DNA from 3 places in the Klebsiella sp. genome. Region 1 is predicted to be linked to each of the others. Evidence: predicted binding sites of a transcription regulator. Region 1 holds the regulator's gene; each other region holds the start of a gene.
The links. Region 1 encodes LexA, which represses DNA repair genes until DNA is damaged. Its sites were predicted from a motif close to TNCTGTATGTACATACAGNA; they were not measured.
Positions count from the first base shown of each region.

Region 2: the regulator LexA is predicted to act here: its motif matches at 2,606-2,625, upstream of rmuC (DNA recombination protein RmuC).
Region 3: the regulator LexA is predicted to act here: its motif matches at 1,988-2,007, upstream of metR (HTH-type transcriptional regulator MetR).

Region 1 covers NZ_JAPUEW010000072.1:14,510-18,513, reverse strand. Annotated here, with positions in the region: gene plsB (glycerol-3-phosphate 1-O-acyltransferase PlsB) at 1-1,384, opposite strand, end outside; gene QVF11_RS21610 (diacylglycerol kinase) at 1,514-1,882, shown strand; gene lexA (transcriptional repressor LexA) at 2,005-2,613, shown strand; gene dinF (MATE family efflux transporter DinF) at 2,685-4,001, shown strand.
Region 2 covers NZ_JAPUEW010000013.1:16,787-20,790, reverse strand. Annotated here, with positions in the region: gene QVF11_RS06015 (2-dehydro-3-deoxy-6-phosphogalactonate aldolase) at 37-663, opposite strand; gene QVF11_RS06010 (2-dehydro-3-deoxygalactonokinase) at 677-1,648, opposite strand; gene QVF11_RS06005 (IclR family transcriptional regulator) at 1,703-2,452, opposite strand; gene rmuC (DNA recombination protein RmuC) at 2,668-4,004, shown strand, end outside.
Region 3 covers NZ_JAPUEW010000096.1:15,191-19,194, forward strand. Annotated here, with positions in the region: gene metE (5-methyltetrahydropteroyltriglutamate--homocysteine S-methyltransferase) at 1-1,954, opposite strand, end outside; gene metR (HTH-type transcriptional regulator MetR) at 2,071-3,027, shown strand; gene QVF11_RS26870 (carboxylate/amino acid/amine transporter) at 2,912-3,811, opposite strand; gene yigL (sugar/pyridoxal phosphate phosphatase YigL) at 3,900-4,004, opposite strand, start outside.

The sequences.
Region 1 (4,004 bases):
GGTTGCGCAGTTTGCTGAGGCCTTTCAACATCTGTGGCAGGCTCTCTTTCTCTTTCGTCGCCCCGCGCAGCTCTTTGGCGTAGGTACCGACTTCCATCACGTGCTCGTAGCCGATATAAATCGGCACCAGGGTGATAGGGCGGGTACCGCCGCGCAGCATCGCCTGGATCGTCATCGACAGGGTGCCTGTTTTTGGGTCCAGTAGGCGTCCGGTACGTGAACGACCGCCCTCAACGAAGTACTCCACCGAGTAGCCGCGGCTGAACAGCTCGCCCAGATATTCGCGGAACACCGTTGAATAGAGCTTATTCCCTTTGAAGGTGCGGCGAATAAAGAACGCGCCGCCACGACGGAAAATTGGCCCGGCAGGCCAGAAGTTCAGGTTGATACCGGCGGCGATATGCGGCGGCACCAGTCCCTGGTGATAGATGACGTAAGAGAGCAGCAGATAGTCCATATGGCTGCGGTGGCACGGGACGTAGACTATCTCGTGGCCTTCATGTGCCAGCTGGCGTACGCGCTCGGCGTTATGGACGTTAATGCCCTGATACAGTCGGTTCCAGGTGAAGCCCAGTACGCGGTCGGTCAGGCGAATCATTTCATAAGAGAAGTTTGCGGCGATCTCTTCCATCAAGGCGATGGCGTTTTGCTGGGCCTTCTCGTGGGAAATTTTCTTGCTACGCGCTTCGTCTTCTACAGCGCGGGCAATGGCTTTTGACGCCAGCAGCTTGTTGAACAGATCCTGTCGTGCGGGCAGACGCGGACCGACGGCCGCCAGGCGCTGGCGGGCGAAGTGCATACGCGCCACGCGGGCCAGCTTTTGGGCGATAATTTTATCGGTACCGTGCTCGTCTGCCATTTTGCGCAGAGAGACCGAAGGCGAGAAACGCACAAAGCTGTCGCGACCCAACCACAGAACGGCGAAGAATTTTTGAATGCCGTTTAGCATACGCAGCGGCGGGTTCACTTCGCCTTTTTCACGCCCTGGAGCACGACCAAACATCACCGAAACCGGCACCATCTGCACGTCAAGGTCGGGATGATTGCGGTGCAGATCCAGATAATCATGGAACAGCTTGATGGATTCTTCTTTCGGCGTGTAGTAGGTGAAAACACGCGGGCCGCCATGAATAAACACGTAGCGTGGAAGCAGGGTACCATCGATCTCCAGCGGCTCAAGCGGGTCCGGTAATTCATGTTCCAGACATTGAGCGCGAAGCGTCAGCAGGTCCGCCTTCGAATTGTAGGGCAGGACGTACATGATGGGACGTGAGGTATCCAGGCCCAATTCCTGAGCAGGTTGTGCCGGAATTGACTTGCTTTTTACCAGTGCCCTTAATGGTAAATTCAGTAATTTATAGTAAATTCGTTGCCAGCCAGACATAGACGATGTGAAGCCTCTGGTTAATCATGCAAATGCGCCGCAAGAATAACAGAAAGTGCGCAAAATTTCCGTTGTAACGCGGCAAACGCGTACACTCATTGACGTCATTTACATAAAAAGGTTTGTTTGATGGCCAATAATACCACTGGGTTAACCCGAATCGTTAAAGCCGCGGGGTATTCCTGGAAAGGATTCCGTGCGGCGTGGATCAATGAGGCCGCATTTCGTCAGGAAGGCATAGCTGCCATTATTGCCGTGGTGATAGCCTGCTGGCTGGATGTCGATGCCATCACGCGCGTTTTGCTGATTGGCTCGGTCCTGATAGTGATGATAGTTGAAATTATCAACAGCGCGATTGAAGCGGTCGTTGACCGTATTGGCCCTGAACATCATGAGTTGTCTGGCCGCGCGAAAGATATGGGCTCTGCGGCGGTCCTGTTGGCAATTATTATCGCGTTGATCACATGGGGAACGCTGTTGTGGTCAAACTACCGCTAAGCCATGCCATAGCGGCTCGCAAAACAGAAAGAAACTCCTGATTTTTGTGTGAAATGTGGTTCCAAAATCACCGTTAGCTGTATATACTCACAGCATAACTGTATATACACCCAGGGGGCGGAATGAAAGCGTTAACGACCAGGCAGCGAGAGGTGTTTGATCTCATTCGGGATCATATCAGCCAGACGGGCATGCCGCCGACGCGTGCGGAGATTGCTCAGCGCTTGGGGTTTCGTTCCCCAAACGCGGCGGAAGAACACCTGAAAGCGCTGGCGCGTAAAGGCGCAATCGAGATCGTTTCCGGTGCCTCCCGCGGTATTCGTCTGCTGACGGAAGAAGAAAGCGGCCTGCCGCTTGTCGGCCGCGTCGCAGCAGGTGAACCACTGCTCGCACAGCAGCACATCGAAGGCCACTACCAGGTCGATCCGGCAATGTTTAAGCCGAATGCCGATTTTCTGCTGCGCGTAAGCGGAATGTCCATGAAAGACATCGGTATACTGGATGGCGACCTGCTTGCGGTACATAAAACTCAGGATGTGCGCAATGGCCAGGTTGTTGTGGCCCGCATTGACGATGAAGTTACCGTGAAGCGTCTGAAAAAACAGGGTAACGTCGTCGAACTGCTGCCTGAAAACAGCGAATTTACCCCAATCGTGGTGGATTTACGCCAGCAAAGTTTCACTATTGAAGGCCTGGCTGTCGGCGTTATCCGCAACGGCAACTGGCAGTAACCTCTTCATCTCGCAGCATCATCTGATACATGATGCTGCGCTGTCTTACTTCTTCATTTGGGCTCTTCCCCATGCTTTTTAACGCCGCCGATAAAGCCCTGTGGCGCTTAGCGCTGCCCATGATTTTCTCTAATATCACCGTTCCTTTGCTGGGGCTGGTGGATACCGCTGTTATCGGTCATCTTGATAGCCCGGTTTATCTGGGCGGCGTTGCGGTTGGCGCAATGGCGACCAGCTTTCTCTTCATGCTGCTCCTGTTTTTGCGCATGAGTACTACTGGTCTGACGGCCCAGGCATTCGGCGCGAAAGATCCCCAACGGCTGGCGCGTGCGCTGGTGCAGCCGCTGGGGCTGGCACTGGCTGCCGGGATAGCCATCGTCCTATTCAGAATGCCGTTAATTAATCTGGCGCTGCACATCGTCGGCGGCAGTGATGCGGTGCTTGAACAGGCCCGCCGTTTCCTCGAGATTCGTTGGCTGAGCGCTCCGGCATCCCTGGCGAATCTGGTGCTGCTGGGCTGGCTGTTGGGCGTGCAGTATGCCCGTGCACCAGTGATCCTGCTGGTCGTCGGTAATGTACTCAACATCGTGCTCGATTTATGGCTGGTAATGGGCCTGCATATGAACGTGCAGGGCGCGGCCCTGGCGACCGTAACAGCAGAATACGCCACCTTTTTCATTGGACTCGTTATGGCGAAACGCGTGCTGGTACTGCGGGGCGTTTCGCTATCGATGCTGAAAACCGCGTGGCGCGGCGATGTGCGCCGTCTTCTGGCGCTGAACCGCGACATTATGCTGCGCTCGCTGCTGCTACAACTGTGTTTTGGGGCGATGACGGTATATGGCGCCCGCCTTGGCGCTGACGTTGTAGCGGTCAATGCGGTGCTGATGACCATGCTCACCTTTACCGCCTACGCGCTGGATGGTTTTGCCTACGCCGTGGAGGCGCACTCCGGGCAGGCTTACGGTGCCCGCGACGGCAGCCAACTGCTTGAGGTATGGCGTGCGGCCTGCCGTCAGTCAGGCATGGTAGCGCTGGCGTTTGCGCTGATTTACAGCCTTGCTGGCGAGCAGATTATCGCCTTGCTAACGTCGCTCCCTTCTCTGCAGCAACTCGCCGACCGCTATCTCATCTGGCAGACAATACTGCCGGTCATTGGCGTCTGGTGCTACCTGTTGGATGGCATGTTTATCGGCGCAACGCGCGGGGCAGAGATGCGTAACAGCATGGCGGTAGCGGCGGCGGGATTCGCCCTGACGCTGCTGACGGTACCGGTTCTTGGTAATCATGGTCTATGGTTGGCGCTGGCGGTGTTTCTTGCCCTGCGCGGGGCTTCACTGGCAATCGTCTGGCGGCGTCACTGGCAGCGCGACACCTGGTTTTCATAGCGT
Region 2 (4,004 bases), on a different contig from region 1:
CCGAATCACTTACTGGAGATAGAAATATCGGTACATTTAACGTACGCGTTGTTGCCAGGCTGAGATAAACTCACTGGCGGCCTGACGAACCTCTTTTACGCTATCGCCTGGCTTATAAAGCGCCCCACCCAGACCAAATCCATCCGCGCCTGCGCTGAGGTAATCTTGCATTTTTTCCGGCGTGATGCCGCCAACCGGGAGAAGGGGAATGTGGGGCGGTACGACGGCTCTCCAGGCTTTAATAACCGCGGGCGTTATCTGCTCTGCCGGGAACACTTTGACCGCATCCGCACCGTGTTCTATAGCGGCAAAGGCCTCCGTCAACGTAGCGGCTCCAGGGGTGCAAAGCAGACCTGCATTTTTAGCGGCAGCAATTACCGCGCAGTCGCTATGGGGCATCACAATCAGCTGACCCCCGGCTTGTTTAACCCGCTCAACCTGCCGGAAGGTCATCACCGTTCCGGCACCAATTACGCAATCTTCCGGCAAGGTTTGGCGTAACAGTTGAATGCTGTCATAGGGCGTAGGGGAGTTGAGTGGAACTTCAATAAGACGAAAACCTTCTTCATACAGCACGAAGCCAGCCTCTTTCGCTTCTGTGGTTTTGATTCCGCGCAGAATGGCGATAAGACCATGTTCTTTAATGCAATTATTCAAATCCATCTGTGTCTCTCCGTTATGCGTCGTGGATAAGCCTGGCGCGTAAAGCGATTTGCCACAGGCCAGCCACGGTGGCCTGTGCGATAAACTGAATTGGGCGATCCGCTATCGTCTGACGGAAGGCGCGCTGATAACGTTCACACAGGGTTGGGTTGCCGGTGAGCACGATCGGTGTGTTCAGGCGTCGTTCCTCATCAGCCAGTAGAGTCTGGCGCAAGCCAGCAAGCTCATGGCCGATAACCAGTCCGGAAAGATAGTCAGACTGCTGTCGGCTTGAGATTTGTCCGGCCAGCAGTTTGGTACGCGTCGAGAAGAGTGTGGAAAGCAGCCCCGCTTCTTTTTGGCGGATAGCCGTCGCGACACCATCATCGAATACCTGCCAGTCTGTATCCTGCGAGGGCTGCATTGTGGCGCCAAGAATGGAGTGGTTTTTCAGGACATCGAAGAGTTCGCCGGTCATAAATGTGCGAAACTCCAGCACGCTGTTTTGCTGAGCCAGCGCCCATTTGGAATGCGTCCCCGGCATGCCGATGATCATTTCGCCGCTATTATCACTCTGGCTGCACAGGATGCCGAAAACTTGCGTTTCTTCACCGCGCATCACTTCCGGATCGTCGCCATATACTGCCAGGCCCGGAATGATTGACAGGCGTATTGAAGGCGATATCTCCAGTGAGCATAGCTGCCCGGCAAAATCCGCCAGGCTGGTGGGGCAGGGTAAATAAGCGGCTTCTTTCCAGCCCTGGGCGCTGCCGACCATCCCACAGGCAATAACGTCCCGGCAGCCGGTGGTCTGTAGCCAGTCGCCGCAGGCCGCTAGAAAGGCCTCCTGGAACGCTGCCAGTCTCCCTCCTTTATTGGCGGGTAACTTCATGATGCCGTAGGGAAGATCTCTGGACTCAAGCTGCTGGCCGTTATCGCCAAGGCGCCAGGCGCGCAGTGAGGTGGTTCCCCAGTCCAGTGCTAATAAACGTGTGTGGTTATCCATGGTGATTGTTCTTACCTCCTTGTTATTGACTGCGGTGTAAAAATGGCGAATCGGTTAGCCTGCCCAACCAAGCTCCGCCGAAATATGGCCCGCGTAGGAGCGTACAAGCGGAATCAGGGCATCCATTCGATCCCGTGACATATAGGTTGCGGTGCTGGCGACCGAGATTGCGGCGATAAGCTGGTTTCGGGCATCGAATATGGGGGCCGCTACGCAGCGAATAGTCGGTTCGTTTTCTTCCAGGTCGAACGCATAGCCTCCCTGGGAGTAACGCTGCATACACGTCAGAAAACGCTGCAGATAGTGTTCGGTGCTCTGGCGCAGGAAGAGAGCCCGCAGATCATCCTGAGAATCATTTATCAACAAGGCTTTGCCGATTCCGGTTAATGCCAGCGGCATCCGGTGGCCCGGACGGGAACGCATTTCCAGTCCCCGCTGGCTGTTAATTTTCTCCAGATACAGCACTTCATCACCTTCACGTACGCCCAGGTGGACCGTGTCTTTAGTGGTATCGGCGAGTTTTTGTAACCATGGACGTGCCAGCGCCGGTAGAGAGATGGTATCCAGAGCTCGTGCGCCCAGTTCAATCAGCCGCGGGCCGAGATCGTAGCCAACATTTGCGGCATAGCGCAGATAGCGCTGTTCCACGAGTGCGGTAGCCAGACGATGCGCCGTGCTTTTTGGTGTAGCGGTGAATTCGCTAATGGATTTTAAGTCTCTGTGCCCCGTTGCCACGGCATCAATCACTGCTAATCCACGAAGCAGCGTTTGCGCTCCTGCGATGTGCTGCATCTCTTTTAGCATCCATTAAGCCCTCTTATTTTGTGGTTACTCTGCCTTACCCCAATAGTAATAATGGTGATTTACCGCACAAATTCCCTATTTATAAGATGCCATCCCGATATGTGGGATTTTTTGTTGAATGTTTGCGTAGCCCCTCGCAGGAAAACCCTTTTAAACTGGACGTTTGTACAGCACAATTCTATTTTGTGACGTAAGTGGTTGCTGCTGGGGGCGTTGTGGATATCTCGATAATTATTAGTGCCGTTATGGCGCTGGCCGTGGGGCTTATTGTGGGCTGGTTGGCGACCAAAGCGCATGCCGATCAAATCCGTGCCGATCTCATTGAAGAGCGGCGCGAGCTGGATATTGAGCTGAGCGCGGCGCGTCAGCAACTGGTGCAAGAGTCCCACTGGCGAGAAGAGTGCGAGCTGCTCAATAACGAATTGCGCAGCCTGCGCGATATCAATACGTCGCTGGAGGCCGATCTCCGCGAAGTGACCACCCGCCTTGAATCCACGCAAATGCATGCGGAAGATAAAATTCGCCAGATGGTTAACAGCGAGCAGCGCCTTAGCGAGCAGTTCGAGAATCTGGCAAACCGAATATTCGAACACAGCAACCGACGGGTGGATGAGCAGAATCGCCAGAGTCTGCACGGGCTGCTGACCCCGTTACGTGAGCAACTGGATGGTTTCCGCCGCCAGGTTCAGGATAGCTTCGGTCAGGAGGCGCGGGAGCGTCATACCCTGGCTCATGAAATCCGCAACCTTCAGCAGCTTAATGCGCAAATGGCGCAGGAAGCGCTAAACCTGACGCGCGCGCTGAAGGGTGATAACAAAACTCAGGGCAACTGGGGAGAAGTGGTATTGACCCGCGTGCTGGAAGCTTCCGGGCTGCGGGAGGGCCATGAATACCAAACGCAGGTGAGTATTGAAACCGACAACCGTTCACGGATGCAGCCGGATGTGATCGTGCGTCTTCCGCAGGGCAAAGACGTGGTTATCGATGCCAAGATGACTCTGGTCGCCTATGAACGCTACTTTAATGCCGATGATGATTACACCCGCGAGACGGCGTTACAGGAGCATATTGCTTCCGTACGTAATCATATGCGTCTGCTGGGGCGTAAGGATTATCAACAGCTGCCGGGGCTACGTTCGCTCGACTACGTACTGATGTTTATCCCCGTTGAACCCGCCTTCCTGCTGGCGATTGACCGTCAGCCGGAGCTGATTAGCGAAGCGCTGAAGAACAATATTATGTTGGTTAGCCCGACTACGCTGCTGGTCGCACTGCGTACCATCGCCAACCTGTGGCGCTATGAGCATCAGAGCCGTAACGCGCAGAAAATTGCCGAAAGAGCGGGGCGTCTGTATGACAAAATGCGCCTGTTTGTCGACGATATGTCCGCTATCGGCCAGAGTCTGGATAAAGCCCAGGATAACTACCGCCAGGCGATGAAAAAGCTCGCTTCCGGGCGCGGTAACATGCTGGTTCAGGCAGAATCATTCCGTGACCTGGGCGTGGAAGTCAAACGTGGGATTAATCCTGACTTAGTCGAACAAGCAACCGC
Region 3 (4,004 bases), on a different contig from region 1:
CCATAATGTCGTTAAACTCGCAATAACACATATGGGTGTGGATCTGCGTGTCGTCTTTCGCCACGGCGGCGTTGATGCGGAAAGCCTCGACGCCCCACGCCAGATACGCATCCCAGTCGCTACGCTTCAGCGGCAGACCTTCGCGCAGCGCCGGTTCATCAATCTGGATAATGCCGATGCCCGCCGCTTCCAGATCCGCCACTTCATCACGCAGCGCGAGGGCAATCTGTTTCGCAATGGTTTCACGGCTGACGTCTTCACGCGGGAAGGACCAGCAGAGAATGGTCACCGGGCCGGTCAGCATGCCTTTTACCGGCTTATCGGTCAGGGACTGGGCATACTTCGCCCACTCAACGGTGATCGCTTCCGGGCGGCTGACGTCGCCGATCACTACCGGCGGTTTGACGCAGCGGGAGCCGTAGCTCTGCACCCAGCCGTTCTGGGTAAAGATAAAACCGTCCAGGTGTTCACCGAAATATTCCACCATATCGTTACGCTCGGCTTCACCGTGCACCAGCACGTCCAGCCCCAGCCGCTCCTGCTCCACAATCGCCTGCTTGATGTGCTCTGCTATGCCGGTACGATAGTTATTCGCATCAAGATTGCCCTTTTTGAAGTCCAAACGCAGGCTGCGAATTTCCGTGGTTTGCGGGAAAGAGCCGATAGTGGTGGTCGGCCAGGCTGGAAGCTTAAAGCGCGCCCGCTGCGCTTCGGCACGCACCTCATAGGCGCTCGTGCGCTGGCTGTCCTGCACGGTAATCGCCGCCAAGCGTTTTTCAACCGCCGCATTATGCACGCGGGTTGAATGACGACGGGCCTGAATTGGCGCGCTCCATTCGGTAATTGCGGCAGTATCACCGCTGTTCAGGGCATCACGCAGCAGCGCCAGCTCGGCACATTTTTGCAAGGCGAAGGCAAACCAGCTCTTCACTTCCGCATCCAGACGAGTTTCCACGCTCAGGTCGATCGGACTGTGCAGCAGGGAGCAGGAAGAGGCTACCCACAACTCGCGTTTACCGACGATGTCTTTAATCTGCGCGTATTTCTCGGTGAGATCGGCGCGCCAGACGTTGCGACCATTGATCAGCCCCGCAGAGAGCAGCCAGTCGGCAGGCAGACGTTGATGCAGCTCTGCCACGTCATCTTTACCGTGAACAAAATCAACGTGCAGACCCTGTACCGGCAGCGCGGTAATGGTATCAAGGTTCGCCGTAACGCCTTCAAAATAGGTGGTCAGCAGCAGCTTAACCTGGCCGCTAAGCTCCTCATAAGCCGGCTTAAAGGCGTCCAGCCACGTCTGCGGCAGCTCAAGCACCAGCGCCGGCTCATCAATCTGTACCCACTCAATGCCGCGTTTCGCCAGCTCCGCCAGCACCTGCTGGTAGACCGGCAGAATAGCGTTCAGCAGGCTCAGGCGGTCGAACGGCTCACCTTTCACCTTACCGAGCCACAGGTAAGTGACCGGCCCCAGCAGAACGGGTTTCACCTTGTGGCCCAGTGCCAACGCTTCGTCCACTTCATCCAGCAGCTGGGTCCAGGTCAGCTTGAACTGCTGGCCTTGGGTGAACTCCGGCACCATGTAGTGGTAGTTGGTGTTAAACCATTTGGTCATCTCCGCGGCGGCAGCCGGTTCACCGGTCGGCGCGCGACCTCGGCCAATGCGGAACAGGGTATCAATATCGACGGAACCGTCTTTGTTCTGATGACGAGCCGGCACGTTGCCGAGCAGCAGGCTGGTGGTCAGAACATGGTCGTACCAGGCGAAATCGCCCACCGGCAGCAGATCAACGCCTGCCTGCTTCTGCTGATCCCAATGGCGAGCACGCAGCTCACGCCCAACCGCCAGCAGTTCTTCACGGGAGCTATTGCCTGCCCAGTAGCTCTCTTGCGCTTTTTTCAGCTCGCGACGCAGGCCAACGCGAGGGAAACCGAGGGTGTGGTTAATAATTGTCATGATATGCCCTTATGGAATTTTTAGTATTTAGCCGTCTGGATGTTTACACATCCATAATGTGAATGTACTGTATATTCCTCAAGCGCAAATTATTCATGCCGAAGTGAAGGACTTTCATGATCGAAATAAAACACCTGAAAACGCTCCAGGCGTTGCGGAATAGCGGTTCTCTGGCAGGCGCGGCAGCGGCCCTGCACCAGACGCAATCCGCCTTGTCCCACCAGTTCAGCGATCTGGAACAGCGCCTTGGCTTCCGTCTATTTGTGCGTAAAAGCCAGCCGCTGCGTTTTACCCCGCAGGGAGAGATTCTGCTGCAGCTGGCCAATCAGGTGCTGCCGCAAATCAGCCGCGCCTTGCAGGACTGTAACGAGCCGCAGCAAACCCGGCTGCGTATCGCCATCGAATGCCATAGCTGTATTCAATGGCTCACCCCGGCGCTGGAAAATTTCCGCGCCCGCTGGCCGCATGTCGAAGTGGATTTCCAGTCCGGCGTCACCTTTGACCCGCAGCCGGGGTTGCAGCAGGGTGAGCTGGATCTGGTGATGACCTCTGATATTCTGCCGCGCAGCGGTCTGCACTATTCACCGATGTTTGATTTTGAAGTGCGTCTGGTGATGGCGCCGGATCATCCGCTGGCGGCAAAAACGCGGATTGCGCCTGAGGATTTAGCCACCGAGCTGCTGCTGATTTACCCGGTGCAGCGCGCGCGCCTGGATATCTGGCGTCACTTTTTACAGCCAGCAGGGATCAGCCCGCAGCTGAAGAGCGTCGACAATACGCTGCTGTTAATTCAGATGGTAGCCGCACGGATGGGTATCGCTGCCCTACCGCACTGGGTAGTAGAAAACTTTGAACGCCAGGGCCTGGTGGTGACCAAGACCCTGGGCGAGGGGCTGTGGAGCCGACTGTACGCCGCAGTGCGCGATGGCGAGCAGCGTCAGCCGGCTACCGAGGCGTTTATTCGCTCAGCGCGGAACCACGCTTGCGACCACTTACCGTTTGTGCGGAGTGCGGAGCGACCCAACGCCGATGGACCCACAGCGAGGCCAGGATCACCAGAGCTCCAACAATAAAGCTCGGCCAGCGGGGTTGCTCCTGCCAGATGGCAAGGTTCACCAGCAGCCCGGCAGGCACGTGCATATTGTTCATGATGCCGAGCGTACCAGCATCCACCTGGGTGGCTCCGTAGTTCCACATAAAATAACCGATTCCCGACGCCGCCACGCCAAGAAAGACCAGAATGCCCCACTGTAGCGACGTTTCCGGCATTTTCTGCGCGTTACCCATCAGAGTCCAGGCAACTACCGCCACCAGAAACGCCCCGATATAGAACCAGGCGAAAGCGTTATGCTGCGGCATCGGGCGCGTTTCCATCAGGCGCTTATAGCCCACCATGCCGATAGCAAAGCTGATGTTGGAGAGCTGTACCAGGATCAGACCGGTCCAGAAATGGTTGGTCACCTGGTCATAACGGATAATTCCCGCGCCGATCACCGCCAGCAATGCGCTGCAGGCGTAGCCCCAGCGCAGGCGACGTCGGCTCATCAGATCGTAGATTAGAGTAATATAGAGCGGCGTCAGAACGGTAAACAGCAGGAGCTCAGAGACCGTCAAATAGAGGTAGGCGTGGAAGCTCAACATATACATGATGCCAAGCTGCATCGCCCCCACCAGCATATACAAGCCAATAGTAGTCAGGCTTTGCCCACGCGTACGCAGGAAAGGTGAAAACACCAGCGCCGCCAGGCCAACACGCGCCAGCACCGCGAAATAGCTATCGACATGACCCGCCAGATATTCGCCGTACAGGCTAAAGGAAAAGGCCCACAGAATGGTGGTGATAATCAGTAGCGCCACAATGAATGTCTCGTAGATTAAAGAACACCCATTGTAGCGAAGAGGTTAGTTGACAACTGCTCAATTATAGAGCAACCGTCAATCTTTTTTAGTCGAGATACAGTTTACGCAGATAGTGCGGTACGGCGTCATCGGCGTTGCTGCCGATCACTTCCAGCTCCGGATGCAGGTCTTTCAGGCGCTGGTGCGCGTT